DNA from 2 places in the Paenibacillus sp. IHBB 10380 genome. Region 1 is predicted to be linked to the other one. Evidence: a T-box and tRNA genes for the amino acid it is inferred to sense, from the RefSeq annotation. Region 1 holds a T-box; the other holds one or more tRNA genes.
The links. The T-box of region 1 lies ahead of trpS (tryptophan--tRNA ligase). A T-box ahead of a tRNA ligase gene usually reads a tRNA of that ligase, here a tRNA-Trp.

Region 1 (15,300 bases):
TTTTAATGTCCCAATTCTTCATAACCCACTCGGCCATTCCTTGTGCCATCGTAGAGGTGTACTGACAGATTAGTGACTTGGTCTGTGGAGGTGCAAGCTTAATCCAGTCCGCTAGGCGAATACTAACTGCAGGTAAGTCCTTCATATAGGGTTCAAATAAAATACTAAACTCCTCATCTGTGTAGGATGTGTTTAGTAATGAGGACACCGATTGTAACAGATGAATTTTGGTCTCTTTGGTCATCGTCGGATGATCTTCAATTTCATCTATGGCTCTCATGCTTAAATACCCCGATATAACGGCTTCCTGCAATCCTGGGCCTAGATGACTAATTGGAATAATAAAAGTTCTGCTAGTCTCTGCTAGTGCCTTTTTTGCATCTTTTAATAGTGCTGTATTCCGTTGCACAACTCCACTTCCCCTCTCAACTCATAGCTGTCTTATCATAACCTCTGAATTAGTATTAGATTCTATAATCATACAATACATTTACCCCAGATGCACATCCTGTCATCATTTTTAAATAATTGTACCTATAAAATTAATGATATTCACAATATGACCCACTAAACAGGTGAATACAACTGTAACAATATAGAAAAAACCGTTAATGAACATTAACGGTTCCGAACATCTAACGTCTTATTCTACTTACCAAATTTATTCGCATACCTAGCCAGAATGGTTCCTAGTGTACCTACATCTAACGTATCCGTGCTTTTCCAATCCTCACTGATTCCTAATTGATCAACTAGCCATTGCTTACCCGTTTCTTTCCATTGAGGCGGTTTGGGTTCTACTTCAGGCGGTTCTGAAGGAATCGTAGTCTTCGGATCATATGCTGCTCTTAGTTGCGCCTCTGAACCTTTATATTCATTCATATCAACGTTACCTGAGATCCCCTTCACTGTACCTGAACTTGAATACTGAAGAAACTCCCATTCCTTCCATCCTCCACGATCGTTCGGACTACTATCTTTGTTGTAGTACGCATACCACAACTTGATATCTCGGAACGAAGAGTCATCCAACGAAGTATCTATAAAATTTGGAAACGTATATATCATCGGAAATATCCCCGTACGCTGTTTGAAATAGTCAACCCACGCTCTCACAGTCTTCACCGTATTGGTTCGACTTCCAGCTTCATTCGTTTCAATATCGAGGACAAACGGTAATTTCATGCTATCTTCAACAGGATCAGTCACTGTTAAAAAGTAATCCACCTCAGCTTTCACATCTGCCGGACTTGCGGCACGAGAGAAATGATAAGCGCCTACTAACAATCCTGCCATCGTAGCGCCTTGTACATTCGCGATGAATTTCTTATCTTTAACAGATTTACCCTCGCTAGCTTTAATGAAAGCAAATACGTGCCCCTCGGCTCGAACCTGCTGCCAATTGATGACGCCCTGCCAATGAGATACATCAATTCCTCGTGCATTCGAGCTACTTCTCACCTGCATAATATCACCCTTTTTTACAGTGTATGAATACACCCTTATTCATGCCTGTACTCAATTACCACTAAATTTTTCGCCTAGTACCTAGTACTTACACACAACTATTACTTTATCATCATTAAATTAAAGATATATTCATTTTCGCACCCAATCTTCTACTCCATTTCAACAAAAACACCTCTAATATTTTATTTGCGCACTTGATTTATCTGTACAGATGATTTATATTAATTGATGTATCAATCATTGATATATCAATTAATAGCACACAATTATTTTGTCCATAGTTTATAAGGAGGTATACTTTGACCCCATCATTATCTGAGGAAGCTCATATTTTTGACCAATTGCAGTCTCTTAATAAACAGATTAGTACTAAGTTTGAACGTTGTGCAGGTATTAGTCCATCACGATTGCAGATCTTAAATCAGCTATATCAAGTAGATGAAATTAGTCAAACCACACTCCAAAAAGAAGTGAAAATTGACAATGCAGCAGTCACTCGGCACATAAAACAACTTGAAGTAGCGGGTATGGTATCAAGGCGTAACAATCCCAATGATAATCGAGTCACACTCGTGACACTCACGAATCATGGACGGCAAGAAATCATCGCCTATAAGAATGAGAAGCAACAATTTATTACGCAATTGCTTAAAGACTTCAAGGACCACGAGCGCAGTGCGCTGTCCGAGATGCTCAACCGGATGATCAACCATATTAGCCATTTTTAAAATTTAGAAACTTGAATAAATATGACCAAAGGATGGTCATCCTATATCTAACATACAAAGGAGAAGCTATACACTATGAATTCCATCAAAACAAATGATTTTACAGAAATTATTACAGGACGTCGTTCAATCCGAGTTTATGATCCATCCGTCAAAATTAGTCGTGAAGAGATGACTGAAATACTTACAGAAGCTACCCTTGCTCCCTCTTCAATTAACTTACAGCCATGGCGCTTTGTTGTTATTGAGAGTCCTGAGGCAAAAGCGATCCTTGCGCCGCTAGCACGATTCAATCAAACGCAAGTTGAGACATCTTCAGCAGTTATCGCTGTCTTTGGTGATCTAAACAATTTCGACAAAGCCGAGGAAATATTGGGTAAATCCGTTGAGCTTGGTTATATGCCTCTAGAGGTAAAAGAGATGCAACTTTCAAGATATGCAGCTCATTTCTCAGCACTTGATCCTCAAGTTAACAAAGAGACCGTCCTCATTGATGGGGCTCTTGTATCTATGCAACTCATGCTCGTAGCTCGCGCTCATGGATACGATACAAATCCAATCGCTGGCTATGAGAAAGATCAGATTGCAGAGGCATTCGGATTAGATAAAGATCGCCACGTTCCTGTTATGCTTATATCCATAGGTAAAGCAGCAAACAGCGGTTATAACTCTGTACGTCTACCTATCGATACAATTGCTCAATGGAAGTAATATAGAAGGAAAACGGATCACTACTGGGGGAACATTAAATGATCATTATTCATGCTACATTTAACGTTATTGCTGATAAGCATCAAGCATTTATTGAGGAGATTCAACCTTTACTTGAAGTCTCGAGAGCAGAAACTGGAAATATCTCTTACGACTTATTCAAAAGTACCGACAAAGATAATATATTCACTATGGTTGAAGTTTGGCAAGATGCCGATGCAGTAGCAAGCCACAATGCTAGTACACACTTCACTTCTTTCGTAGGTAAGGCTGGCAACTTCCTGGCTGCCCCACTAGATGTTAAATCATTTGACGGACAAGCCATCTATTAAAGGCCTAATATCTTATAAACAGTTAACCCCCTAAACAGTTGCTTTAGGGGGTTAACAATGATGTAAGAACGACTAATGAATTCGTAATGCAGTATAACCGTTCTTTTTCAACATTTGAATGATGTTGTCTTGTCCAATAAAATGACCTGCACCTGCAATGACAAAGTACGTATTTCCCGTCCCATCATTTAGATAGCCACGTATTTTTTCCTCCATGCCTACATTGCGATCTTCAAATATATATTGATTATATAAAAATGCTTCTTCTGATACATACGCAGACTCTTTCAATAGATCAGCAAGCCCTTTGGCGTCACTCTTCTTCCAAAGTGAGGCTAACACATCTATGCCGCTGCCAGCACCCTCTGTCTCAGGTGTCACAAGCATATCCCTTAGTAGCACTTCTTGAAACTCAGAAGTAACATCTGCTAGCATATTCAATTGAAAATCCATACCTTCTAGCTCCAGGATCGGCTTCTTACCAGCCTTACTTAAGAAATAGCTATCAATACCCGGAACTTCACTGTAACCTTCCTTAACAGCGAGCGATGACAGTACGTTCTGTACTAACCATGGCTTTAAGCCGTCGAGTCCATTCTCTGGTAATCCATTAGCTTTCAAGAAGTCAGTCAGCTTAGCATATAGTTCTGGAGAAATATGATCTTGAATCGTTTCTCCTTCTGGATATGTTCCTTTTTCTAAAGTTTGAGCCGCAAACTTCTCTTGGTCCATATGTACAATATCTGCTTCAACAACTATTTTGTCCGAGATAGAGAACGCCTTCTCCACTGTTGAACTAAGCGGATACATATCTTTACTAGCTACATGAATTGAACCTAGTAAGTATACTATATTGTCCCCCTTTTTCAGTTTCCAGAAGAAACCTTTTGAATCCGCTTTGTGAATTGTCTTTGTTCCACCATTTGATACGACAACTTGTGATTCTGCGGCGAATGCCGGCACAACCAACATCATAGAAATCGTTGTGATCAATAGCGCAGACCATAACTTTTTAAACATGCTCTTTCCCCTTCCCACACTGCTATATTATGCCATATACCAGTCTAGCGGTATCCCAAATATTTTACAAGAGGCTAAATCAAAACATAGGTTAGCTAGCAAATACCCTATGCTTTGATTTAATAGTAAATCGTTTTGTTTATATTGGATTTCAACCAAAATAATTAAGACTCATCGCTTCTCGTACTTCATGCATCGTTGATTGAGCAATGGTACGAGCTCGCTCCGTTCCTGTCATCAAAATATCTTCAACCATGCTAGGTCTGTGTTTATAATAAGCCCTACGTTCCTGCATCGGCTCTAGAAGCTCCTCAATAGACACACTTATGAGTTTTTTACATTCAACACACCCCATAGTTCCCTTCTGGCAATTTTCATGAATTTCTGATGATCCCTCTGGGCGAAAAGCACAATGATAAGCATAAATCGGACAAATATCTGGATGTCCGGGATCATGCTTATGAATTCGCGCAGGATCAGTAACTGCTTTACGTATTTGGTGAGAAATATCTTCAGCTGAAGAATCAAGATCAATAGAATTTCCAAGACTCTTACTCATCTTCGCACGACCATCCGTACCTACTAGCCGAGGCATATCACTGATTAGTGGCTTAGGCTCCACAAGTATAGGCTTATACAATTCATTAAATCGACGTACAATTTTACGCGTTAGCTCCAGATGAGGAAGCTGATCTTCACCTACGGGTATAATCGTTGCTTTACAAAAGGTAATATCCGCAGCCTGGCTCACAGGATAACCGAGGAAACCGTAATTCATATCATCTAGCCCGCTATTTCGCGATTCCGATTTAATCGTTGGATTATGACGTAGCACATTCACAGTAACGAACATGGAGTATAATACGGTTAACTCGGAAATTTCAGGTATCATGGATTGAACAAAGATCGTTGTAGATTCAGGCTTAATTCCAGCTGCTAAGTAATCTAGGGTAATCTCCCTTAAATGGCTTCGTATTAATTCTGGTTTATGGAAATGAGTCGTCAATGCCTGAACATCTGCTAGCAACACGAATGTCTCAAACTGATCCTGAAGCATAACCCGATTCTTTAGACTTCCGACGTAATGACCAAGGTGGAGCTTTCCGGTCACACGATCTCCTGTTAATACTCTTTCTTTTAACATAAATAGGCCTCCTCATATTTGGAACATCCCAAGGTACATCAACAAGTAATTCAACATATAGTCGCCACCACCAGCCATCCTCCATGGCCATCACCCCCTTTAATACTCCACAAAGTAGAGCCTATGCTTCGAGCTTTAACCCACGTTCTTTTCGGTTACCTCAAATACATTTTCTTTTATACACAAAAAAGCCTCACCCAATAAAGGACGAAGCTATCGTGGTACCACCTTAATTAACCGATCCTTCTGCATACATAGCAGAGTATCGATTATCTCAAACATTACGGAGCTCCATGTACGAACTCTTATAATGCTCCTGAGGATAACGGGAGGAACCCCGGCCTTCCCTACTACATCATGGTGATGATTCAGCAAAGCAACTCCGAAGGCCATTCAACGATACGCTAGACACCGGTTCACAGCAACCACCGGCTCTCTGAAAGTCTTTATCGTACCTCTACTTACCCTTCATCACAGCTGTTAAAATATTTTATATATTATATTCCCAATGTAAGCCCGCAGTCAATGTGTATTCATTAAATAAATACGGCTTATCCATTAAAACAGGTAGGTAGATTCTCTAAAAAAGAACTTACCTGTTTCCTATATCTATTTTATGATTCTATTTAGATATAATCACAAGTTATGAATTATATATTTCCCCAATCGTAAAGCCATTGATAGAAGTCAATTTACCTCTCCACCATCCGAGATTTAGATTTCCTACTATCACTCTAGCATCTTTCAAGTGGATATATGATGGTAACTGAATCTCCCCGTCCTCATCATAGTCTCCATCATTATCAGCATATCGCTCTTTGCCGAAATCAGTGAAAAATTCTGAAAGTCTTCTCCCACTCATCCCCGTGTTATTGAGCATCCCTGCTACACCATCACAATATGTCTTACCCGATACCAGCTTACCACTAATTAAAGTTCCCCCAACCGTCAAGGTCACTGTCAAATCTAAATCTAAGGTCTCATTATTCGATCTAAACACCAAAGTTGCTAATAAGTCGTCACGCAAATCATCAATATTCATTTCTTGTATTCCTTCTACTATATTATCATCCATTAATGAATCACCTACCTATAAGATTTACTAAGCTAACTCTAGCATTATCATACATTTTTTGCTATATCACATTTACTTCATAACAATTATATCCACACCCACAATCTAATAATCATCATATAATATCGTCCAATCTATCCATTTAAACAAAAATAAGCAGCCATTAATCGAATTTTATGCAAAGAAAAAACCCTTGCAGGGCAAGGATTTAAAGTACTTCTACTATGAAGCGGGTGATGGGAATCGAACCCACGCTATCAGCTTGGAAGGCTGAAGTTCTACCATTGAACTACACCCGCGTAAAAATTAGTATCGGGACGACACGATTTGAACATGCGACCCCCTGGACCCAAACCAGGTGCTCTACCAAGCTGAGCTACGTCCCGATATTATATATATGAAAATGGTGCGCCCTAAGAGATTCGAACTCCTGGCCTTTTGATTCGTAGTCAAACGCTCTATCCAGCTGAGCTAAGGGCGCACATTACATTGTAACAATGGAGCGGACGACGGGAATCGAACCCGCGACCCTCGCCTTGGCAAGGCGATGCTCTACCGCTGAGCCACGTCCGCAAACATATGGTGCGCGTGGAGGGACTTGAACCCCCACGTCATAGACGCTAGATCCTAAGTCTAGTGCGTCTGCCAATTCCGCCACACGCGCACACTTGATAAGAAAATGGTGGGTTATGAAGGGCTCGAACCTTCGACACCCTGATTAAGAGTCAGGTGCTCTACCAACTGAGCTAATAACCCTTACTAAAAATGGCGGAACCGACGGGACTCGAACCCGCGATCTCCTGCGTGACAGGCAGGCATGTTAACCAACTACACCACGGTTCCGCACTATTATAAAGATGGTGCCGTCGAGAGGACTTGAACCCCCAACCTACTGATTACAAGTCAGTTGCTCTACCAGTTGAGCTACAACGGCGTATGATGGTGGAGGCTGAGGGGATCGAACCCCCGACCCTCTGCTTGTAAGGCAGATGCTCTCCCAGCTGAGCTAAGCCTCCATACACATTCAAAATAATAATAATAATTGGTGACCCGTATGGGATTCGAACCCATGTTACCTCCGTGAAAGGGAGGTGTCTTAACCCCTTGACCAACGGGCCTAAATAATAATAATGGCGGAGAGAGAGGGATTCGAACCCTCGAGACGCTTTTGGCGCCTACACGATTTCCAATCGTGCTCCTTCGGCCAGCTCGGACACCTCTCCATAAATGGCTCCCCGAACAGGGCTCGAACCTGTGACAACTCGATTAACAGTCGAGTGCTCTACCAACTGAGCTATCAGGGAATAGAATTGAACTGCTGACCTACTTACTTACTAAAAGAATATTTATGCTTATGTAAGTGAAAGAAATCAGGCAAAAAAAATACCACAAGGATGTGGTAACTGCTTGGCGACGTCCTACTCTCCCAGGACCCTGCGGTCCAAGTACCATCGGCGCTGGAGGGCTTAACGGTCGTGTTCGGGATGGGTACGTGTGGAACCCCTCCGCTATCGCCACCAAACAGGATTTTTCAACTGCTTGTCTACTTTGTATACCTTATACAAAATATTCAATTCCCCTAAAGAGATGCAATTTAAAATCAGCACAAGGTTTAATCCTTGAAAACTAGATACGAAACGAATTTGCAAGTTTAAAACAGCATATGCTTCCGAAGTAGTTTCACTTCATGAAACTTTTAGGATAAGCCCTCGACCGATTAGTATTGGTCAGCTCCATGCATTACTGCACTTCCACCTCCAACCTATCTACCTCGTCGTCTTCAAGGGGTCTTACTAATTGGGAAATCTCATCTTGAGGGGGGCTTCACGCTTAGATGCTTTCAGCGTTTATCCCGTCCGCACGTAGCTACCCAGCTATGCTCCTGGCGGAACAACTGGTACACCAGAGGTGCGTCCATCCCGGTCCTCTCGTACTAAGGACAGCTCCTCTCAAATTTCCTGCGCCCACGACAGATAGGGACCGAACTGTCTCACGACGTTCTGAACCCAGCTCGCGTACCGCTTTAATGGGCGAACAGCCCAACCCTTGGGACCTACTTCAGCCCCAGGATGCGATGAGCCGACATCGAGGTGCCAAACCTCCCCGTCGATGTGGACTCTTGGGGGAGATAAGCCTGTTATCCCCAGGGTAGCTTTTATCCGTTGAGCGATGGCCCTTCCATGCGGTACCACCGGATCACTAAGCCCGACTTTCGTCCCTGCTCGACTTGTAGGTCTCGCAGTCAAGCTCCCTTCTGCCTTTGCACTCTTCGAATGATTTCCAACCATTCTGAGGGAACCTTGGGGCGCCTCCGTTACTCTTTAGGAGGCGACCGCCCCAGTCAAACTGCCCACCTGACACTGTCCCCGAACCGGTTTACGGTCCTAGGTTAGAACCTAGATACGATCAGGGTGGTATCCCAACGGCGCCTCCGTAGAAGCTTGCGCTCCTACTTCTCAGGCTCCCACCTATCCTGTACAGATCGTACCCAAATCCAATATCAAGCTGCAGTAAAGCTCCATGGGGTCTTTCCGTCTTGTCGCGGGTAACCTGCATCTTCACAGGTATTAAAATTTCACCGGATCTCTCGTTGAGACAGCGCCCAAGTCGTTACGCCATTCGTGCGGGTCAGAATTTACCTGACAAGGAATTTCGCTACCTTAGGACCGTTATAGTTACGGCCGCCGTTTACTGGGGCTTCGGTTCATAGCTTCGGGTTACCCCTAACCACTCCCCTTAACCTTCCAGCACCGGGCAGGCGTCAGCCCGTATACTTCGCCTTGCGGCTTCGCACAGACCTGTGTTTTTGCTAAACAGTCGCTTGGGCCTTTTCACTGCGGCCCCCTCGTGCTATTCACACTACCGGGGCACCCCTTCTCCCGAAGTTACGGGGTCATTTTGCCGAGTTCCTTAACGAGAGTTCTTCCGCGCGCCTTAGAATACTCTTCTCGCCTACCTGTGTCGGTTTGCGGTACGGGCACCTTCTCCTGGTTAGAGGCTTTTCTTGGCAGTGTGAGATCATGACCTTCGCTACTATAATTTTCGCTCCCCATCACAGCCCAGCCTTATTGATGTGCGGATTTGCCTACACATCAGCCTCACTGCTTAGACGGACACTTCCATCAGTCCGCGTCACTACCCTGCTGCGTCACCCCATTACTCATAACGGATTACGGTGGTACAGGAATTTCAACCTGTTGTCCATCCACTACGCCTTTCGGCCTCGCGTTAGGTCCCGACTTACCCTGAGAGGACGAGCCTTCCTCAGGAAACCTTGGGCTTTCGGCGGATCAGATTCTCACTGATCTTTTCGTTACTTATACCGGCATTCTCACTTGTATGCTGTCCAGCGCTCCTTACGGTACACCTTCAACCTGCATACAACGCTCCCCTACCCCTGATGCAAAGCATCAAGCCATAGCTTCGGTGGCGTGTTTAGCCCCGTTACATTTTCGGCGCAGAGTCACTCGACCAGTGAGCTATTACGCACTCTTTCAATGGTGGCTGCTTCTAAGCCAACATCCTGGTTGTCTGTGCAACTCCACATCCTTTCCCACTTAACACACACTTGGGGACCTTAGCTGATGGTCTGGGCTGTTTCCCTTTCGACAATGGATCTTAGCACTCACTGTCTGACTCCCGGAATTCGAGTCTATGGCATTCGGAGTTTGACTGAGTTTGGTAACCCTTGCGGGCCCCGCACCCAATCAGTGCTCTACCTCCACGACTTATTTCCGAGGCTAGCCCTAAAGCTATTTCGGGGAGAACCAGCTATCTCCGAGTTCGATTGGAATTTCTCCGCTACCCCCACCTCATCCCCGCATTTTTCAACATGCGTGGGTTCGGGCCTCCAGTGCGTGTTACCGCACCTTCACCCTGGACAGGGGTAGATCACTCGGTTTCGGGTCTACGTCCACGTACTAAAATTCGCCCTATTCAGACTCGCTTTCGCTGCGGCTCCGGCTTCTCACCTTAACCTTGCACGGGAACGTAACTCGCCGGTTCATTCTACAAAAGGCACGCCATCACCCATAAATAGGGCTCTGACTTTTTGTAAGCACACGGTTTCAGGTTCTATTTCACTCCCCTTCCGGGGTGCTTTTCACCTTTCCCTCACGGTACTGTTTCACTATCGGTCGCTAGGTAGTATTTAGCCTTAGCAGATGGTCCTGCTAGATTCATACGGGGTTTCACGTGCCCCGCACTACTCGGGATCCGTCTCGGAGGGATTAGACTTTTGGTTACAGGGCTTTTACCTTCTATGCCGGGCCTTTCCAGACCTCTTCACCTAACCTAATCCTTTGTAACTCCATGTGAGACGTCCCACAACCCCAAAGAGCAAGCTCCTTGGTTTGGGCTGTTCCGCGTTCGCTCGCCGCTACTGACGGAATCACTATTGTTTTCTCTTCCTCAGGGTACTTAGATGTTTCAGTTCCCCTGGTCTGCCTCTACATTCCCTATGTATTCAGGAATGAGTAACTGCGAATTACCACAGCTGGGTTTCCCCATTCGGACACCCCCGGATCAAAGCTTGCTTACAGCTCCCCGAGGCAGTTTCGTTGTTCGCCACGTCCTTCATCGGCTCCTAGCGCCTAGGCATCCTCCGTGTGCTCTTAGTAGCTTAACCATTTCGCTCATTTGTTGCGCTGTCCGCTCTCTTGTCCGTTCATTTCATCTATTGAGTGAACCCATTAGAGGTTAAAATGAATTCCCAAAGGATCGATCATCACATCAAATTCGCTAGCTACCTTTACACTACATTCAATTCATAATGAGTTGAATGTTAAATATAAAAGAATGTTTTAAATCGCAAATTCGTTTCGTTATCTAGTTTTCAAGGATCAAGGTCATTTCTACAAGAGAAATAACATGTTTGAAAGATTGCTCTTTCAAAACTGACAACGAGTGAGGAAATATTCATGGAATCTATTGTTCCATAAGTCTTATCTTGACTCTTATATGAATGTTTCCGTTGCAGGAAACGATTCTCCATAGAAAGGAGGTGATCCAGCCGCACCTTCCGATACGGCTACCTTGTTACGACTTCACCCCAATCATCTACCCCACCTTCGGCGGCTGGCTCCCTTGCGGGTTACCCCACCGACTTCGGGTGTTGTAAACTCTCGTGGTGTGACGGGCGGTGTGTACAAGACCCGGGAACGTATTCACCGCGGCATGCTGATCCGCGATTACTAGCAATTCCGACTTCATGCAGGCGGGTTGCAGCCTGCAATCCGAACTGAGACCGGCTTTGGTGGGATTGGCTCCATCTCGCGATTTCGCAGCCCGTTGTACCGGCCATTGTAGTACGTGTGTAGCCCAGGTCATAAGGGGCATGATGATTTGACGTCATCCCCACCTTCCTCCGGTTTGTCACCGGCAGTCTGTTTAGAGTGCCCACCATAATGTGCTGGCAACTAAGCATAAGGGTTGCGCTCGTTGCGGGACTTAACCCAACATCTCACGACACGAGCTGACGACAACCATGCACCACCTGTCTCCTCTGTCCCGAAGGCCGCCACTATCTCTAGTGGATTCAGAGGGATGTCAAGACCTGGTAAGGTTCTTCGCGTTGCTTCGAATTAAACCACATACTCCACTGCTTGTGCGGGTCCCCGTCAATTCCTTTGAGTTTCAGTCTTGCGACCGTACTCCCCAGGCGGAGTGCTTAATGTGTTAACTTCGGCACCAAGGGTATCGAAACCCCTAACACCTAGCACTCATCGTTTACGGCGTGGACTACCAGGGTATCTAATCCTGTTTGCTCCCCACGCTTTCGCGCCTCAGCGTCAGTTACAGCCCAGAGAGTCGCCTTCGCCACTGGTGTTCCTCCACATATCTACGCATTTCACCGCTACACGTGGAATTCCACTCTCCTCTTCTGTACTCAAGTCACCCAGTTTCCAGTGCGACCCGGGGTTGAGCCCCGGGATTAAACACCAGACTTAAATGACCGCCTGCGCGCGCTTTACGCCCAATAATTCCGGACAACGCTTGCCCCCTACGTATTACCGCGGCTGCTGGCACGTAGTTAGCCGGGGCTTTCTTCTCAGGTACCGTCACTCCAGGAGCAGTTACTCTCCTGAATCTTCTTCCCTGGCAACAGAGCTTTACGATCCGAAAACCTTCATCACTCACGCGGCGTTGCTCCGTCAGACTTTCGTCCATTGCGGAAGATTCCCTACTGCTGCCTCCCGTAGGAGTCTGGGCCGTGTCTCAGTCCCAGTGTGGCCGTTCACCCTCTCAGGTCGGCTACGCATCGTCGCCTTGGTGAGCCGTTACCTCACCAACAAGCTAATGCGCCGCAGGTCCATCTGTAAGTGACAGATTGCTCCGCCTTTCAACATCTCCTCAGGAGAGAAAATGTATTATCCGGTATTAGCTACCGTTTCCGGTAGTTATCCCAGTCTCACAGGCAGGTTACCTACGTGTTACTCACCCGTCCGCCGCTGAGTATTAGGAGTGCAAGCACTCCATCAACTCCGCTCGACTTGCATGTATTAGGCACGCCGCCAGCGTTCGTCCTGAGCCAGGATCAAACTCTCCAATAGAATTGAAAAGAGCGATATGCTCATTTTGAAACAAACTGGCGAGAATTTGCATTCTCTACCAAATGATTTCTCATTTGTTTTGACTTCACTTTCGTGAAATCTTTACTCACTCGTTGTTCAGTTTTCAAAGATCAATTTCTCTTTCGTCATCACCAGTTTTTCTCGGCGACAACTACTATATCTTATCATGTCCGACTCAGTTATGCAAGCTTTATTTTCAACGTCATTTTCATGTGATTGTTAAGCTTTCTGGTTCGTGTTGACCGACGTTTAATGTCCGGATAAATAATATATCACGTCTGTAAGTAATGTGCAAGCTTTTTTATTAATTTTGAATAAACACTGCTATTACACATAATGCGAGCGCATTGGATGTCCTTTATTTGCTCATCATATAATCTTGCCAACAATAAGTGAGTTCATGACAACATCCACCAACAAATTTCACCCATTTAATATGCCGATGTAGTATCTTTAATATTTCCCTTCATCTATATAGTCTTATTATAGCCTCATTTATAACCTACTCTATCTTCTCATTTTATTTATATAATAGAAATGATGCAAGAGAGATCTCAACAATAGAACAATCTATTGCTAAGATCCCTCTTACTACTATGCTATACATCTTCTAAATAGGTATCCTTTTATTTCTTCTCTGTTACCTTACCGTTCGAATCAATTATCGCATTGAAGGAAAGTTTATTCATCTTCGTAATGATTTGTTTATTATAGCTTTTACCCATCAGATTAGGTTGACCTCTTATAATTTTTACTGGCGTGATTTTACTTGTAATTGAATTGTTATGCATTTCAAAATCTACCATCATTGAATCTAGCGTCTTATCACCGCCACGTGTCGAGCGATTAAATACGAAGTTACCTAATGAATAATAGATTGGCTTCTTCTTATAATATTCGATCCCCATCAAGCAATGACTATGTGATCCAATGATAATGTCTGCGCCGCTATCAATCATCTGTTTGGCCATCGTACGTGCATACTTTGCAGGATAATCCTTAAACTCTTCGTTCCAATGAATATACACCACGGTAACGTCATTTGTTTTGGAAGACTTCTTGATCTCACCTAGCATAGGTTCAAGCGTATAGGCAGAGGCTGCCCCCGGACTCTTCTTACCGGCATACCAAGAAGGATCTGAAAGTACACGACTTACCCCGATGACTGCAATTTTTTTTCCCTTTATCGTTTGAGTATAGGGCTTAAAGGCCGCTTCGATATTTTTACCTGCACCTGTATAACCAATCTTATAATTGTTCAAATGTACTAACGTATCTAGCATCGCACCTTGTCCGTAATCAAGAATATGATTATTGGCTAGAGTCACTCCGTCTATGCCTGCGTATACTAATCCTTTTAGGGTTGCAGGTTTCGAGCGGAAGGCAAACATCTTATCCGCTGCTTTCCCCCTAACAGAGACAGGAGTCTCCAAATTGGCAAAGGCCATATCTGCTTTTTTTAATATAGGCGCTACTTTTACAAACGGATAATTAGCACCATACTTAGAAACCTGATCCCCCACATAACCATCTAGGAGTATGTCACCTGCAAAGACTAGCTGGATACTCGTTGTTTTGGAAGATTCACTAGATACGAACGATGATGGATAAATAAATAATAGAATAAGTAAAATGCCTAGTAATCTCCTCAATATCGCTCCCCCTTTATATCTAAATTGAAACCATCAGCATATTTAACATACTTTTTACATAAAAGTAGGTCTCTCTTTATATTACAACAGTAATGTTATCTGTGTACCCAGCCATTGAAAAATCGGGTATCTCAAATAGAAATGATAATACAGGAGGATTAATATGAATCATAAATTAGTAAAAAAAATCTTACCTTTTGCCGTTGTTATATCATCACTGGCGGTAAGTGCTATTTTCTCAGGAACAACAACTCACGCAGCAAATAAAGACAAAGATCAAGCAAAAATTAAGAATGTTATCTTTTTAATCGGGGACGGCATGGGTCAATCTTACACAACCGCTTACCGCTACCTTAAAGATAATCCTTCTACACCTGTTATGGAACAAACTGAATTCGACAAATACCTTGTAGGTAACCAAATGACTTATCCACATGATGAGAAAGAAAATGTGACCGATTCAGCTTCTGCTGCTACGGCCATGTCTGCCGGGGTCAAAACCTATAATGCCGCTATCGCCGTTGATACACATAAAAAAGACGTTAAAACTGTTCTTGAACGCGCAAAAGAATTAGGGAAGTCAACCGGCTTAGTAG
Region 2 (15,300 bases), 1.3 Mb from region 1:
GACGAAATAATGGATGGCATGATATGATATAGAAGTTGTCGCCGAGAATGACTGGTGATGACGAAAGAGAAATTGATCTTTGAAAACTGAACAACGAGTGAGTAAAGATTTCATGAAAGTGAAGTCAAAACAAATGAGAAATCATTTGGTAGAGAATGCAAATTCTCGCCAGTTTGTTTCAAAATGAGCATATCGCTCTTTTCAATTCTATTGGAGAGTTTGATCCTGGCTCAGGACGAACGCTGGCGGCGTGCCTAATACATGCAAGTCGAGCGGAGTTGATGGAGTGCTTGCACTCCTAATACTCAGCGGCGGACGGGTGAGTAACACGTAGGTAACCTGCCTGTGAGACTGGGATAACTACCGGAAACGGTAGCTAATACCGGATAATACATTTTCTCTCCTGAGAGAATGTTGAAAGGCGGAGCAATCTGTCACTTACAGATGGACCTGCGGCGCATTAGCTTGTTGGTGAGGTAACGGCTCACCAAGGCGACGATGCGTAGCCGACCTGAGAGGGTGAACGGCCACACTGGGACTGAGACACGGCCCAGACTCCTACGGGAGGCAGCAGTAGGGAATCTTCCGCAATGGACGAAAGTCTGACGGAGCAACGCCGCGTGAGTGATGAAGGTTTTCGGATCGTAAAGCTCTGTTGCCAGGGAAGAAGATTCAGGAGAGTAACTGCTCTTGGAGTGACGGTACCTGAGAAGAAAGCCCCGGCTAACTACGTGCCAGCAGCCGCGGTAATACGTAGGGGGCAAGCGTTGTCCGGAATTATTGGGCGTAAAGCGCGCGCAGGCGGTCATTTAAGTCTGGTGTTTAATCCCGGGGCTCAACCCCGGGTCGCACTGGAAACTGGGTGACTTGAGTACAGAAGAGGAGAGTGGAATTCCACGTGTAGCGGTGAAATGCGTAGATATGTGGAGGAACACCAGTGGCGAAGGCGACTCTCTGGGCTGTAACTGACGCTGAGGCGCGAAAGCGTGGGGAGCAAACAGGATTAGATACCCTGGTAGTCCACGCCGTAAACGATGAGTGCTAGGTGTTAGGGGTTTCGATACCCTTGGTGCCGAAGTTAACACATTAAGCACTCCGCCTGGGGAGTACGGTCGCAAGACTGAAACTCAAAGGAATTGACGGGGACCCGCACAAGCAGTGGAGTATGTGGTTTAATTCGAAGCAACGCGAAGAACCTTACCAGGTCTTGACATCCCTCTGAATCCACTAGAGATAGTGGCGGCCTTCGGGACAGAGGAGACAGGTGGTGCATGGTTGTCGTCAGCTCGTGTCGTGAGATGTTGGGTTAAGTCCCGCAACGAGCGCAACCCTTATGCTTAGTTGCCAGCACATTATGGTGGGCACTCTAAACAGACTGCCGGTGACAAACCGGAGGAAGGTGGGGATGACGTCAAATCATCATGCCCCTTATGACCTGGGCTACACACGTACTACAATGGCCGGTACAACGGGCTGCGAAATCGCGAGATGGAGCCAATCCCACCAAAGCCGGTCTCAGTTCGGATTGCAGGCTGCAACCCGCCTGCATGAAGTCGGAATTGCTAGTAATCGCGGATCAGCATGCCGCGGTGAATACGTTCCCGGGTCTTGTACACACCGCCCGTCACACCACGAGAGTTTACAACACCCGAAGTCGGTGGGGTAACCCGCAAGGGAGCCAGCCGCCGAAGGTGGGGTAGATGATTGGGGTGAAGTCGTAACAAGGTAGCCGTATCGGAAGGTGCGGCTGGATCACCTCCTTTCTATGGAGAATCGTTTCCTGCAACGGAAACATTCAACTAAGAGTCAAGATAAGACTTATGGAACAATAGATTCCATGAATATTTCCTCACTCGTTGTCAGTTTTGAAAGAGCAATCTTTCAACTATGTTATTTCTCTTGTAGAAATGACTTTGATCCTTGAAAACTAGATAACGAAACGAATTTACGATTTAGAACATTCTTTTATATTTAACATTCAACTCATTATGAATTGAATGAAGTGTAAAGGTAGCTAGCGAATTTGATGTGATGATCGATCCTTTGGGAGTTCATTTCAACCTCTAATGGGTTCACTCAATAGATGAAATGAACGGACAAGAGAGCGGACAGCGCAACAAATGAGCGAAATGGTTAAGCTACTAAGAGCACACGGAGGATGCCTAGGCGCTAGGAGCCGATGAAGGACGTGGCGAACAACGAAACTGCCTCGGGGAGCTGTAAGCAAGCTTTGATCCGGGGGTGTCCGAATGGGGAAACCCAGCTGTGGTAATTCGCAGTTACTCATTCCTGAATACATAGGGAATGTAGAGGCAGACCAGGGGAACTGAAACATCTAAGTACCCTGAGGAAGAGAAAACAATAGTGATTCCGTCAGTAGCGGCGAGCGAACGCGGAACAGCCCAAACCAAGGAGCTTGCTCTTTGGGGTTGTGGGACGTCTCACATGGAGTTACAAAGGATTAGGTTAGGTGAAGAGGTCTGGAAAGGCCCGGCATAGAAGGTAAAAGCCCTGTAACCAAAAGTCTAATCCCTCCGAGACGGATCCCGAGTAGTGCGGGGCACGTGAAACCCCGTATGAATCTAGCAGGACCATCTGCTAAGGCTAAATACTACCTAGCGACCGATAGTGAAACAGTACCGTGAGGGAAAGGTGAAAAGCACCCCGGAAGGGGAGTGAAATAGAACCTGAAACCGTGTGCTTACAAAAAGTCAGAGCCCTATTTATGGGTGATGGCGTGCCTTTTGTAGAATGAACCGGCGAGTTACGTTCCCGTGCAAGGTTAAGGTGAGAAGCCGGAGCCGCAGCGAAAGCGAGTCTGAATAGGGCGAATTTTAGTACGTGGACGTAGACCCGAAACCGAGTGATCTACCCCTGTCCAGGGTGAAGGTGCGGTAACACGCACTGGAGGCCCGAACCCACGCATGTTGAAAAATGCGGGGATGAGGTGGGGGTAGCGGAGAAATTCCAATCGAACTCGGAGATAGCTGGTTCTCCCCGAAATAGCTTTAGGGCTAGCCTCGGAAATAAGTCGTGGAGGTAGAGCACTGATTGGGTGCGGGGCCCGCAAGGGTTACCAAACTCAGTCAAACTCCGAATGCCATAGACTCGAATTCCGGGAGTCAGACAGTGAGTGCTAAGATCCATTGTCGAAAGGGAAACAGCCCAGACCATCAGCTAAGGTCCCCAAGTGTGTGTTAAGTGGGAAAGGATGTGGAGTTGCACAGACAACCAGGATGTTGGCTTAGAAGCAGCCACCATTGAAAGAGTGCGTAATAGCTCACTGGTCGAGTGACTCTGCGCCGAAAATGTAACGGGGCTAAACACGCCACCGAAGCTATGGCTTGATGCTTTGCATCAGGGGTAGGGGAGCGTTGTATGCAGGTTGAAGGTGTACCGTAAGGAGCGCTGGACAGCATACAAGTGAGAATGCCGGTATAAGTAACGAAAAGATCAGTGAGAATCTGATCCGCCGAAAGCCCAAGGTTTCCTGAGGAAGGCTCGTCCTCTCAGGGTAAGTCGGGACCTAACGCGAGGCCGAAAGGCGTAGTGGATGGACAACAGGTTGAAATTCCTGTACCACCGTAATCCGTTATGAGTAATGGGGTGACGCAGCAGGGTAGTGACGCGGACTGATGGAAGTGTCCGTCTAAGCAGTGAGGCTGATGTGTAGGCAAATCCGCACATCATGAAGGCTGGGCTGTGATGGGGAGCGAAAATTATAGTAGCGAAGGTCATGATCTCACACTGCCAAGAAAAGCCTCTAACCAGGAGAAGGTGCCCGTACCGCAAACCGACACAGGTAGGCGAGAAGAGTATTCTAAGGCGCGCGGAAGAACTCTCGTTAAGGAACTCGGCAAAATGACCCCGTAACTTCGGGAGAAGGGGTGCCCCGGTAGTGTGAATAGCACGAGGGGGCCGCAGTGAAAAGGCCCAAGCGACTGTTTAGCAAAAACACAGGTCTGTGCGAAGCCGCAAGGCGAAGTATACGGGCTGACGCCTGCCCGGTGCTGGAAGGTTAAGGGGAGTGGTTAGGGGTAACCCGAAGCTATGAACCGAAGCCCCAGTAAACGGCGGCCGTAACTATAACGGTCCTAAGGTAGCGAAATTCCTTGTCAGGTAAATTCTGACCCGCACGAATGGCGTAACGACTTGGGCGCTGTCTCAACGAGAGATCCGGTGAAATTTTAATACCTGTGAAGATGCAGGTTACCCGCGACAAGACGGAAAGACCCCATGGAGCTTTACTGCAGCTTGATATTGGATTTGGGTACGATCTGTACAGGATAGGTGGGAGCCTGAGAAGTAGGAGCGCAAGCTTCTACGGAGGCGCCGTTGGGATACCACCCTGATCGTATCTAGGTTCTAACCTAGGACCGTAAACCGGTTCGGGGACAGTGTCAGGTGGGCAGTTTGACTGGGGCGGTCGCCTCCTAAAGAGTAACGGAGGCGCCCCAAGGTTCCCTCAGAATGGTTGGAAATCATTCGAAGAGTGCAAAGGCAGAAGGGAGCTTGACTGCGAGACCTACAAGTCGAGCAGGGACGAAAGTCGGGCTTAGTGATCCGGTGGTACCGCATGGAAGGGCCATCGCTCAACGGATAAAAGCTACCCTGGGGATAACAGGCTTATCTCCCCCAAGAGTCCACATCGACGGGGAGGTTTGGCACCTCGATGTCGGCTCATCGCATCCTGGGGCTGAAGTAGGTCCCAAGGGTTGGGCTGTTCGCCCATTAAAGCGGTACGCGAGCTGGGTTCAGAACGTCGTGAGACAGTTCGGTCCCTATCTGTCGTGGGCGCAGGAAATTTGAGAGGAGCTGTCCTTAGTACGAGAGGACCGGGATGGACGCACCTCTGGTGTACCAGTTGTTCCGCCAGGAGCATAGCTGGGTAGCTACGTGCGGACGGGATAAACGCTGAAAGCATCTAAGCGTGAAGCCCCCCTCAAGATGAGATTTCCCAATTAGTAAGACCCCTTGAAGACGACGAGGTAGATAGGTTGGAGGTGGAAGTGCAGTAATGCATGGAGCTGACCAATACTAATCGGTCGAGGGCTTATCCTAAAAGTTTCATGAAGTGAAACTACTTCGGAAGCATATGCTGTTTTAACATTGCAAATTCGTTTCGTATCTAGTTTTCAAGGATTAAACCTTGAATAATAGTTATATTCCCTGATAGCTCAGTTGGTAGAGCACTCGACTGTTAATCGAGTTGTCACAGGTTCGAGCCCTGTTCGGGGAGCCATATGGAGAGGTGTCCGAGTTGGCCGAAGGAGCACGATTGGAAATCGTGTAGGCGCCAAAAGCGTCTCGAGGGTTCGAATCCCTCTCTCTCCGCCATAGTATTTATGCTTACGAAGCGAGCTTTACTTCGTAAAACTTTTAGGCCCGTTGGTCAAGGGGTTAAGACACCTCCCTTTCACGGAGGTAACATGGGTTCGAATCCCATACGGGTCACCATATTTATTAATATCGAAAAGAAGCTTGCTTTAAACTCGATATATGTGATATGATAATATTCATCTATTTAATGGAGGCTTAGCTCAGCTGGGAGAGCATCTGCCTTACAAGCAGAGGGTCGGGGGTTCGATCCCCTCAGCCTCCACCATACGATCCTCTACTGGATATATGGATGAAATTAAATATTTTGTAAATGACGCGGGGTGGAGCAGCCCGGTAGCTCGTCGGGCTCATAACCCGAAGGCCGCAGGTTCAAATCCTGCCCCCGCAACCAATTATTCCTTTGCTAAGGAATAGAATATGTGGAACCGTGGTGTAGTCGGTCTAACATGCCTGCCTGTCACGCAGGAGATCGCGGGTTCGAATCCCGTCGGTTCCGCCATTTTTATAGTAGTGATATTTCAATATGGCTCGGTAGCTCAGTCGGTAGAGCAAAGGACTGAAAATCCTTGTGTCGGCGGTTCGATTCCGTTCCGAGCCACCATTTTCATTGTAAATTGAATATTTGGTGCGCCGGTGTAGCTCAACTGGTAGAGCAACTGACTTGTAATCAGTAGGTTGGGGGTTCAAGTCCTCTCGCCGGCACCATTGTTTTGGAGGATTAGTGAAGTGGCTAAACACGGCAGACTGTAAATCTGCTCTCTACGAGTTCGGTGGTTCGAATCCATCATCCTCCACCATTTCTTTTATAGGGGCATAGTTTAAAGGTAGAACAACGGTCTCCAAAACCGTTGGTGTGGGTTCAATTCCTGCTGCCCCTGCCAAAGAAATTTATGATGTAGATAATAACATGGCGATTGTGGCGAAGGGGTTAACGCACCGGATTGTGGTTCCGGCATTCGTGGGTTCAAGTCCCATCAGTCGCCCCATTTTTTTGAATGAGTTGTTCTGTTTCACTATGATGTAGATAATAATATGGCGATTGTGGCGAAGGGGTTAACGCACCGGATTGTGGTTCCGGCATTCGTGGGTTCAAGTCCCATCAGTCGCCCCATTAATTCTAATGTTGGGGATTAGCCAAGCGGTAAGGCAACGGACTTTGACTCCGTCATGCATAGGTTCAAATCCTATATCCCCAGCCATTATATGCGGACGTGGCTCAGCGGTAGAGCATCGCCTTGCCAAGGCGAGGGTCGCGGGTTCGATTCCCGTCGTCCGCTCCATTTTTGTACGGCGCCATAGCCAAGTGGTAAGGCACAGCTCTGCAAAAGCTTTATCCCCAGTTCAAATCTGGGTGGCGCCTCCATTAATTTAATATGCGGGAGTGGCGGAATCGGCAGACGCACAGGACTTAAAATCCTGCGGTAGGTGACTATCGTACCAGTTCAAGTCTGGTCTTCCGCATTAATTAATTAATAAAATATGCGCCCTTAGCTCAGCTGGATAGAGCGTTTGACTACGAATCAAAAGGCCAGGAGTTCGAATCTCTTAGGGCGCACCATGAATTACGCCGATGTGGTGGAATTGGCAGACACGCCGCACTCAAAATGCGGTGCCGAGAGGCTTGCCGGTTCGAGTCCGGCCATCGGTATACAAAAAAGGTTTATAAGATTGCTTTTCGAAGCGATTTTATAAACCTTTTTTCTGTTATTAGTAAATATACTTGATTCTTATTAGAGATGTAAATTACCGTAATTCAGCAATGATCTGTAACTAGAAGAATATATGAACTATTAATAATAACGGTAGGGGTACAAGTGACCTCTTCTTTTTCGTTTCTTATTAGAATTTCTAAAAAGTTATTTGCAGGCTTATTATCTCTGGCTGTATTTTCTCTCCTCGCAGTAACAGCTAACGCTGCCAATGATTTACCCTCTAGTAACAATGGGGTACAAGCTAAGGAAATTGTGCCTATAAAAGAAATTATGTCAATAAATGAAACTATGCCTATAGGTGACAGACAGGTAGAAAATCAGTCATATTACAATTCTTTCACAGGAACGGTGAAGAAAATAAGTGATGTTGAAGGTGTTGCAGGTACGAAGTACGTGCTAGTTGAAAATGCAGAGGGTGGCATAGCCAACTTTGTAATATCTACTGACACCTATCTAGCAAATGTAATTGAACTTGCTGAGGGCTCCACAATTACCGGTTACTATGAAGCAAATGCACCGATGATTTTAATTTATCCAGCTCAATACAATGTTAAAGTTATTACAGCTAATCATCCTAAAGATGAGAATATAAAGGTAGATTTATTTGACAAGGATCTGGTTAGCGCTGATCATTCGCTGCAGCTGAATAAATCAGATCAGACCACAGTGGTGTCCCAGGATGGGAAGGCTTTTGAAGGTGAACTCACAAACAGAAAACTTGTTGTTTCATACGGCATATCAACAAGAAGTATTCCAGCACAAACAACTCCAACGAAAATTGTTGTATTATTCGAAAAAGAAGTGCCTCCCATTCATCAATTAACGGATGAGGAAATGTCTACAATGATTGGAGATGTTTCTACTATGGAGATCGTCGTGAATGACAAAATAATCAAAGCTCCAGCAGCATTCATCAATGAAGGTGGGACGGTTATGGTTCCACTTCGAGCCATTGCTGAAGCTCTAGAATATGACCTTACTTGGAATAATAAGCTGAAGAGTATTATGTTTGGTGAGGTTGCTTCATTAAAAATAGGTGAGGATAACTACAAGAATTCCAGTGCGACTTCTATTCAATTAGGGGCTTCTCCACAATTGGTTGGGAATAACGCTTTTGTTCCTTTGAGCTTTTTCAAGACTGTGGTTGGCATGAATCATGCGTACGTATTTGAAGCACAAATTGTTATTAGCAACGATGAAGCCATTATGGAATAGTTAAGTGAATAAGCTATTTACTGATAAAAACTCTTGAGCTGCAGTTGCTCAAGAGTCTTTTTATAAAGGAGTGCTCTTAAAAATGGCTCAAATCTCAAAAATATTCTCCTTAATCAACGCTCCCCCTTTGCTTTATCGCGGGTAATCGGTAAAATAGGATATAAATGTTCTGCATCAAGGAATACTAGAAAATTTTACTATAGGAAGGAATTACTTAATTTGATTATTCAACCTAAAACACGAGGCTTTATTTGTACGACTGCACATCCGGAAGGCTGTGCTAAACAAGTACAGCGTCAAATCGACTATGTAAAATCCCAACCAGCTATCGAAGGCCCACGTAATGTGCTTGTGATAGGCGCTTCTACAGGCTATGGACTGGCTTCTAGAATCGTGTCTTCATTTGCTGCTGGGGCTAACACGGTCGGCGTTTATTTCGACAAAGCTGCAGAGGGTGCACGCACAGCTTCTGCAGGTTGGTACAATTCCGCTGCGTTTGAGGAAGCTGCCAAAGAAGCTAACCGTCAATCATTCAGTATCGTGGGAGACGCTTTCTCCGATGAGATTAAAGAAAAAACGATTGATTTGATCCGCACCGAGCTTGGAAAAATTGATTTGGTTATCTATAGTGTGGCATCACCGCGCCGCACACATCCAAAAACAGGCGAGACATTCTCTTCTGTCATTAAGCCGATTGGTGAAACCTATACGAATAAAACCGTCAATTTCCACAATGGCGAAGTAACGGAAACAACGATCGAGCCTGCGAGTGAAGAGGAAATTCGCCAAACGATTGCTGTAATGGGCGGTGAGGACTGGGAAATGTGGATAGATGAGCTTGAACAGGCTGGTGTGCTAGCAGAAGGTGCAACTACCGTTGCTTATTCGTATATTGGACCAGAAATTACACACGCTGTATATCGTGAAGGAACGATTGGTTATGCCAAAAATGATTTGGAAGCAACAGCGAAACGACTTCACGAGAAGCTTGGAACTCACGGCGGACGCGCATTTGTGTCAGTGAATAAAGCACTCGTAACACAATCCAGCTCAGCTATCCCTGTAGTACCTTTATACATTGCTGCTCTTTACAAAGTTATGAAGGAACAGGGTATCCACGAAGGCTGTATCGAGCAAATGTATCGGTTGTTCTCTGATCGACTCTATAATGGATCGAAGGAGACGCTTGTAGATGGAAGAGGTTTAATCCGTGTTGATGATTGGGAAATGAAGCCGGAAATTCAAGCTGAGGTCACGAAGTTGTGGTCAGAGCTAGAGACGAATAACGTGTATGACCTTTCTGATCTGGAAGGGTACCGCAAGGAGTTCTTCCAACTCTTTGGCTTTGAAACCGACGGCGTAGACTACGAAGTCGATACGAATCCAGAGGTAGACATTCCGAATCTTCGTTAATACAGGTAACGTCACTGTTCAAAGGGGCGCAAATGGTCCCTTGAACGGTGTTCTGGTTGTGAACATAGGATGGACTAACAAAGCTATATAAACGACTGAGAGGTGACTTCTGAATGGTTCAGGAGTCATCTTTTTTATATTATGAGATTGAATTTCGTTACTTTGCTATCTTATTCGGCTATACGTACATTTGGAGCCTGGTGAGGTATAGTAATGCTATAGTAATTAATCAGTGAGTATATAGATATCAAGTGGGAGGTCTCGAGATTGCCACTAGGGAATAGCAGATATACAGAGGGGAATTCGATGCAAACCGTTAAAACAAAATATTTTGAATATGGACAAGAAGAAATGGACTATCTTACAAGCGTGGATGTAACACTGGGGGTAGCGATAGCTCGAATGGGCAAGGTTGAGCGTGTCATTATTCCCGATCTGTTCACGGCGCTCGTCTATGCCATTGTAGGCCAGCTTATTTCTGTGAAGGCGGTCCACAAGATTTGGACAAGGATACAGGATCGATTTGGTGAGATAACTCCGCAAAATATAGCCATACAGACAGCCGATGATATCCAACGATGTGGGATGACGATGAAAAAGGCGGTTTGCATTCAAAATGTTGCCCGTATGATTGAACAAGGCGCATTTGATTTGGATGAACTGTATGTTCTATCAGATGGCGAGGTCGTCAGGAAATTGATAACCTTAAATGGAGTTGGTAAATGGACGGCAGAAATGATGCTTATTAATGCAATGGAACGCCCTGATGTAATCAGTTGGGGGGATATAGCCATTCGCCGCGGAATGATGAAATTGTATGGTCTAAGTGAACTTTCACAAGAGCAGTTTGAAGAATATCGTCTAAGATATTCACCTCTGGGTTCAGTTGCTTCTATATACCTGTGGACCATCTCATTTGAATAAGTAGAAATTAAGCGACAAGGAGTACATGAAGTGGACAAAACGATTAGAGTACAGATATTTGAATTGGTGGATGAGGAGTATCAAAAGTTCGCCTCTGCACTTATCCCGAATGTTAATAATGTTGTGGGGGTTCGTCTGCCGGAGCTGCGTAAATTGGCAAAAAAAATCGCAAAGGGAGATTGGCGTATCTATATAGAACATGCTCAAAGTGAATATTTTGAGGAAATCATGCTACAGGGCATGGTTATTGGTTATGTAAAAGCAGACATTGAAGAAATTTTGCAATATGTGGCTAAGTTTGTGCCTAAAATTGATAATTGGTCAGTATGCGATAGTTTCTGTGTAGGGCTAAAATTCACTAAAACGAATATGGAACAAGTATGGGATTTTTTGCAGCCGTATCTGTCGTCTGAAAATGAATATGATATACGTTTTGGTGTAGTCATGCTTCTTAATTTCTACATTGAAGAAGAATACATTAGTCGAGTGTTACAGCTACTGGACAATGCTAAACATGAGGGATATTATGTGAAAATGGCGGTCGCTTGGGCAGTATCAATCTGTTATGTAAAGCTGCCTGAACCTACTATGACATACTTGAATAGCAATTCACTGGACGATTTCACATACAACAAAGCTCTGCAAAAAATAACAGAGTCTTACCGCGTGGATCCAGAAACAAAAAAAAGGATTCGTAGCTTGAAACGAAAATAAAGAGGCTTGATTGAAGTGGAGATGGGAATAAAACTCCCCAGAGGATAAGGTCAGAGTCCATTCTGTAAAAGGTAGCCTATCATCCGTGGAAACGAATAATAGGCTACTCTACATATTATGCAATGTATTTTTGGGGAATCCAACATATGAAAGTGGTCGCTCGGATTATGAACGACAATCATGCCTTCATCTTCTGTATGCTCTAAGGCTCAAATCCCTGTTGGCTCACATAAAGCTGATCCTTGGAGAAAACCTGAAGCAATCGCTCATAGACCATGCGATAGGCAGCGGGGTGATACCAATCTTCCATACCTATCTGTTTGTACAACGTTTGAATACCTAAATTACGAGTTCGTCTCCCGCCACTGCCGTCTCCCATGAAATAATCATCCACACACACCCGATCTACTAGTGAACGTAATATTTCCGCAAAACCCTCGCTACTTGGTAACACAGGCGCAATCGTTGCCTGCGTAGGTACACCCGCCTCAGTCAATAATTGAAGGGTCTTTAACCTAGCGGGAATGGGAGGGGCATTCGGAGAAAAATGTTTGCGGATGTCCTCAAGGTCAGTTTCAACCGTCATACTCACACGTACTTTCTTCCCTAGGCGTAACAACAGATCAATATCTCTCCTAACAAGAGGGCTGCGGGTCTGGACGAATAAAAAATCGGGTGGATCGTTAGCCATGACCTCCAGTAAAGATCGGGTGATTTGTTCTTTGTGCTCAATAGGTTGATAAGAATCGGTGCTCGATGACATGAAGATGGTGACGGGTCCTTTGGTTTTGGCTCTCTGAAGCTCCTTTTGGAACACGTGAGCAGCATCTTTCTTAACATCAACCCAAGTGCCCCACTCCGCGTTACGAAAAGTAGAGACTGGCATTTGTCGTACATAACAGTAAGAACAACCAAATGAACAACCCGTATAAGGATTTAGCGAATGACTATAGCCGGAGAGAAAACCAGTTCCTTTGTTCAAGAGCGTTTTTGGTGTTTTGTATAAATATTCTGTTTTCATACGATTACTCCCGAAAGTTTAGTCATGGTCAAGATAAGTTGAATTATGCAATGTTGTCAGCAAGATCCCATCCTCGAAGATGAAAGATAACTCTACTTAGCATCGTGAAAAATAATACCAAGACTGTATCTTATCCCAGATGTAATCGTACTAACGCCATGTCGGAGTGTGTTTTTGTAATATCCGCGCGTTCCCAAAACAGGTCGGTGTTGGGTCGGGAAAATTAGACCCTCACCTTGTTCTAATGTGATAACGTGACCTCGGCTTTGCGCACGGGGTCGCTGCTCTACCAGTAGAAACTCTCCACCTGTGTAATCCTCTTCCTTTTGATTGAGGGCGAACACTACTTGGAAGGGGAAAGACACTTTCCCATACAAATCCTGATGCAAGCAGTTGTAACCGCCGGCTTCATACCTCAGAATTAATGGGGTTGACTGGGTTTGTTCTTCTTTGTGGCATCGATCTAGAAAATCCATCAACGTTACCGGGTAAGCGGCTGCGTGACCCAATTGGCCGAGCCAACGATTTGCTGTTTTTGCAAGTTCCGGATATAAACCTTCACGCAGCTGTTGCAGTACATCTGGAAGGGGAGTATCGTAATATTTGTACGTCCCAATTCCGAATCGATATCTAGCCATGTTAACCGTGCTTCGGAAGTGATCCTCTTCCTCGTAAGTGTTGATGATTTCTTGGCACTCTGTTGTATTTAATAAAGAGGGGAGTTTGGCATACCCGTGTACGTCCAACGATTGTTGGAGTGAATTCCAATCCAGATCAGCTATACGTTCAGCGAGACGATCAGACATGCTGTAAACCTCCTTCAATAAGTATGCCATCCTGTTCTAATTGGAGTAGTTTCGTTTTCATGTCTATGCCGCCACGATAGCCCGTTAGAGCCCCATTTTTCCCGATTACTCGATGGCAGGGTACCGTAATCAAAATGGGATTTGCACCAATAGCAGTGCCTACTGCGCGAACGGCGGCTGGCTTTTCGATCTGATGGGCAATATCCGTATAAGACTTGGTTTGACCATAGGGAATGCTGCAAAGTGCATTCCACACGGCCAATTGAAATGGTGTTCCATGAAAGTCGAAGGGAGCTGTAAAGCTTTTTCGCGTCCCCTGCAAATACTCGATAAGCTCGGTTGCATAAGGCTGCAGTCTTTCATCATCCTGACTGAGTGTGCTCCCTGGAAACCGAGATTTTGCCCAGTGGGTCAATTCTTCATAGGGCTGATTCTGAGAGCCTACAAAACAAAGTCCTTCAGAAGTAGCCGCGATATACATATTCCAATCCTCATGCGTTAATAAAGTCCAGTAGATTAGTAAATTAGTGTAGTTTTTCATGATCAAATACCTCATTCCTTGTTTTGGAGCTGAAACTGACGGTAGCCTGCGGGTGTATACCCCGTTTTCTTTTTAAATAGGGTGATAAAGTAGGATGTATTAGCCAAGCCCACGCATAGGCCAACTTCAACAATAGATTTCTCAGAAGATAGTAACTGTTTCTTAGCCTGCTCGATTCGTTGTAGCTGGATATACTCAACGGGTGTTATGCCCGTGACTCTCTTGAATGTCCGATGTAAATGATATGGACTGCCATGACTGATATCTGCGAGCATATTCAGCGGTAAGTTCTCCATATAGTTCTTGTCAATGTATTCTGTCACCACAGCTATCCATTCATCATCTGGCAAACGTTGGCCTGTAGGCTTACATCGCTTGCACGGACGAAATTTTGCGGATAAGGCTTGTTCAGCGGTCTCAAATAAGTAGATGTTCTCTTTTTTTGGTGGTCTCGATTTACAGGAGGGTCGGCAAAAAATGCCAGTGGTCTTTACCGCGTAAAAAAACTGGCCGTCGTAAGAAGCATCATTGTTGATGATGGCTTGCCATTTTTCATTTGTCAGTATTTCCACGTTTAGCGTATTATCCACATCCTCCTGACGGAATAACATCTCCTGATTCTGCTTCATATGCTTAACCATAATGTTCACCTCATAAATAGTATACCCCCTGAAATGGATGTTTGTACGGATTCACGAATGTATCAGCAAGATACCGAAACAATAAAACGTTTGGCTGTTACAACGAAAGAAGGAAGGGATCAGGCTATAGTATTTAGAATCTTCATGAAAAATAAATCGAACGATATATTGTATACTTTCTAATATATAGTGTAAGGGCGAAGGGGGATGGCCGATGAACAATCCACAAGAATATAAGAAACTCATTGAGCTTACGCTAGCCGGCAGCCGTGAAGCGTACAGTGAGTTATATGAAATAACAATTCGAGATGTCTACAAAGCCGTTCATTTCCTCGTTAGAGAACCATCCGATGTAGATGATGCGGTTCAAGAGATTTACATTCAAGTACATCGGTCTCTTGGACAATTTGACGTAAGCCGACCCTTTCGTCCTTGGCTAATGGGTTTGGTCATGCGACAAATTCATGCTTATCGAAGAAAGAGATGGACGCATCTCCGAATCATCAACAAAGCTGAACAGGTTGATCAAGCCATGGAATACGACTTCGCCAATGAGGTCGTGGACAAAATATCGAATCGTTCCTTACTTGCGAGCGTAGACCGTCTTTCGTACAAACTGAAGCAAGTTGTGATTCTACATTATTTGAATGAATACGCCCAAGAAGAGATTGCTACCATATTGGACATCCCTCTGGGGACTGTGAAATCACGTATCCACGCTGCTCTACAGAAGCTGCGTCAGAAGCAGAGGTCTAACCATTTTATTGTGGGAAAGGTGGAGGATCTGCATGAGTCTTGATGAAGAGTTACGATCAGCATTCCAGGAAGAAAGCAAGAAGTGGATTGCTCCACCGGAACTTAAAGAAAGCATACTGAAACAAGTTGTGTCCAAACAAGGAGGAAGACGAATGAAGAAATGGCTCGTGGCAAGTATTCTGGCTGCTACTTTATTAATCCCTACAGGAGTTTATGC

Region 2: it encodes a tRNA-Trp, which carries the amino acid that the T-box ahead of trpS (tryptophan--tRNA ligase) is inferred to sense. The anticodon was not compared.

What each region holds. Positions count from the first base shown of each region.
Region 1 covers NZ_CP010976.1:5,337,316-5,352,615, reverse strand. The annotation lists gene UB51_RS24270 (squalene/phytoene synthase family protein) at 1-409, opposite strand, end outside; gene UB51_RS24265 (glycoside hydrolase family 25 protein) at 649-1,467, opposite strand; gene UB51_RS24260 (MarR family winged helix-turn-helix transcriptional regulator) at 1,770-2,198, shown strand; gene UB51_RS24255 (nitroreductase family protein) at 2,274-2,909, shown strand; gene UB51_RS24250 (putative quinol monooxygenase) at 2,948-3,241, shown strand; gene UB51_RS24245 (TraB/GumN family protein) at 3,314-4,261, opposite strand; gene trpS (tryptophan--tRNA ligase) at 4,413-5,405, opposite strand; T-box leader at 5,606-5,889, opposite strand; gene UB51_RS24235 (hypothetical protein) at 6,049-6,480, opposite strand; tRNA gene UB51_RS24230 (tRNA-Gly) at 6,709-6,779, opposite strand; tRNA gene UB51_RS24225 (tRNA-Pro) at 6,793-6,866, opposite strand; tRNA gene UB51_RS24220 (tRNA-Arg) at 6,885-6,961, opposite strand; tRNA gene UB51_RS24215 (tRNA-Gly) at 6,979-7,053, opposite strand; tRNA gene UB51_RS24210 (tRNA-Leu) at 7,061-7,144, opposite strand; tRNA gene UB51_RS24205 (tRNA-Lys) at 7,161-7,236, opposite strand; tRNA gene UB51_RS24200 (tRNA-Asp) at 7,247-7,323, opposite strand; tRNA gene UB51_RS24195 (tRNA-Thr) at 7,339-7,414, opposite strand; tRNA gene UB51_RS24190 (tRNA-Val) at 7,421-7,496, opposite strand; tRNA gene UB51_RS24185 (tRNA-Glu) at 7,524-7,598, opposite strand; tRNA gene UB51_RS24180 (tRNA-Ser) at 7,612-7,703, opposite strand; tRNA gene UB51_RS24175 (tRNA-Asn) at 7,709-7,784, opposite strand; rRNA gene rrf (5S ribosomal RNA) at 7,886-8,002, opposite strand; rRNA gene UB51_RS24165 (23S ribosomal RNA) at 8,178-11,107, opposite strand; rRNA gene UB51_RS24160 (16S ribosomal RNA) at 11,476-13,031, opposite strand; gene UB51_RS24155 (CapA family protein) at 13,679-14,704, opposite strand; gene UB51_RS24150 (alkaline phosphatase) at 14,868-15,300, shown strand, end outside.
Region 2 covers NZ_CP010976.1:4,047,870-4,063,169, reverse strand. The annotation lists rRNA gene UB51_RS18435 (16S ribosomal RNA) at 208-1,763, shown strand; rRNA gene UB51_RS18430 (23S ribosomal RNA) at 2,132-5,061, shown strand; tRNA gene UB51_RS18425 (tRNA-Asn) at 5,167-5,242, shown strand; tRNA gene UB51_RS18420 (tRNA-Ser) at 5,246-5,337, shown strand; tRNA gene UB51_RS18415 (tRNA-Glu) at 5,383-5,457, shown strand; tRNA gene UB51_RS18410 (tRNA-Val) at 5,530-5,605, shown strand; tRNA gene UB51_RS18405 (tRNA-Met) at 5,655-5,731, shown strand; tRNA gene UB51_RS18400 (tRNA-Asp) at 5,762-5,839, shown strand; tRNA gene UB51_RS18395 (tRNA-Phe) at 5,866-5,941, shown strand; tRNA gene UB51_RS18390 (tRNA-Thr) at 5,970-6,045, shown strand; tRNA gene UB51_RS18385 (tRNA-Tyr) at 6,053-6,137, shown strand; tRNA gene UB51_RS18380 (tRNA-Trp) at 6,148-6,221, shown strand; tRNA gene UB51_RS18375 (tRNA-His) at 6,251-6,326, shown strand; tRNA gene UB51_RS18370 (tRNA-His) at 6,376-6,451, shown strand; tRNA gene UB51_RS18365 (tRNA-Gln) at 6,465-6,539, shown strand; tRNA gene UB51_RS18360 (tRNA-Gly) at 6,546-6,620, shown strand; tRNA gene UB51_RS18355 (tRNA-Cys) at 6,630-6,703, shown strand; tRNA gene UB51_RS18350 (tRNA-Leu) at 6,716-6,801, shown strand; tRNA gene UB51_RS18345 (tRNA-Arg) at 6,822-6,898, shown strand; tRNA gene UB51_RS18340 (tRNA-Leu) at 6,907-6,988, shown strand; gene UB51_RS18335 (stalk domain-containing protein) at 7,155-8,267, shown strand; gene fabV (enoyl-ACP reductase FabV) at 8,487-9,680, shown strand; gene UB51_RS18325 (DNA-3-methyladenine glycosylase family protein) at 9,987-10,604, shown strand; gene UB51_RS18320 (DNA alkylation repair protein) at 10,635-11,318, shown strand; gene UB51_RS18315 (SPL family radical SAM protein) at 11,521-12,339, opposite strand; gene UB51_RS18310 (2OG-Fe(II) oxygenase) at 12,432-13,145, opposite strand; gene UB51_RS18305 (methylated-DNA--[protein]-cysteine S-methyltransferase) at 13,138-13,686, opposite strand; gene UB51_RS18300 (bifunctional transcriptional activator/DNA repair enzyme AdaA) at 13,698-14,297, opposite strand; gene UB51_RS18295 (sigma-70 family RNA polymerase sigma factor) at 14,542-15,126, shown strand; gene UB51_RS18290 (DUF3600 domain-containing protein) at 15,116-15,300, shown strand, end outside.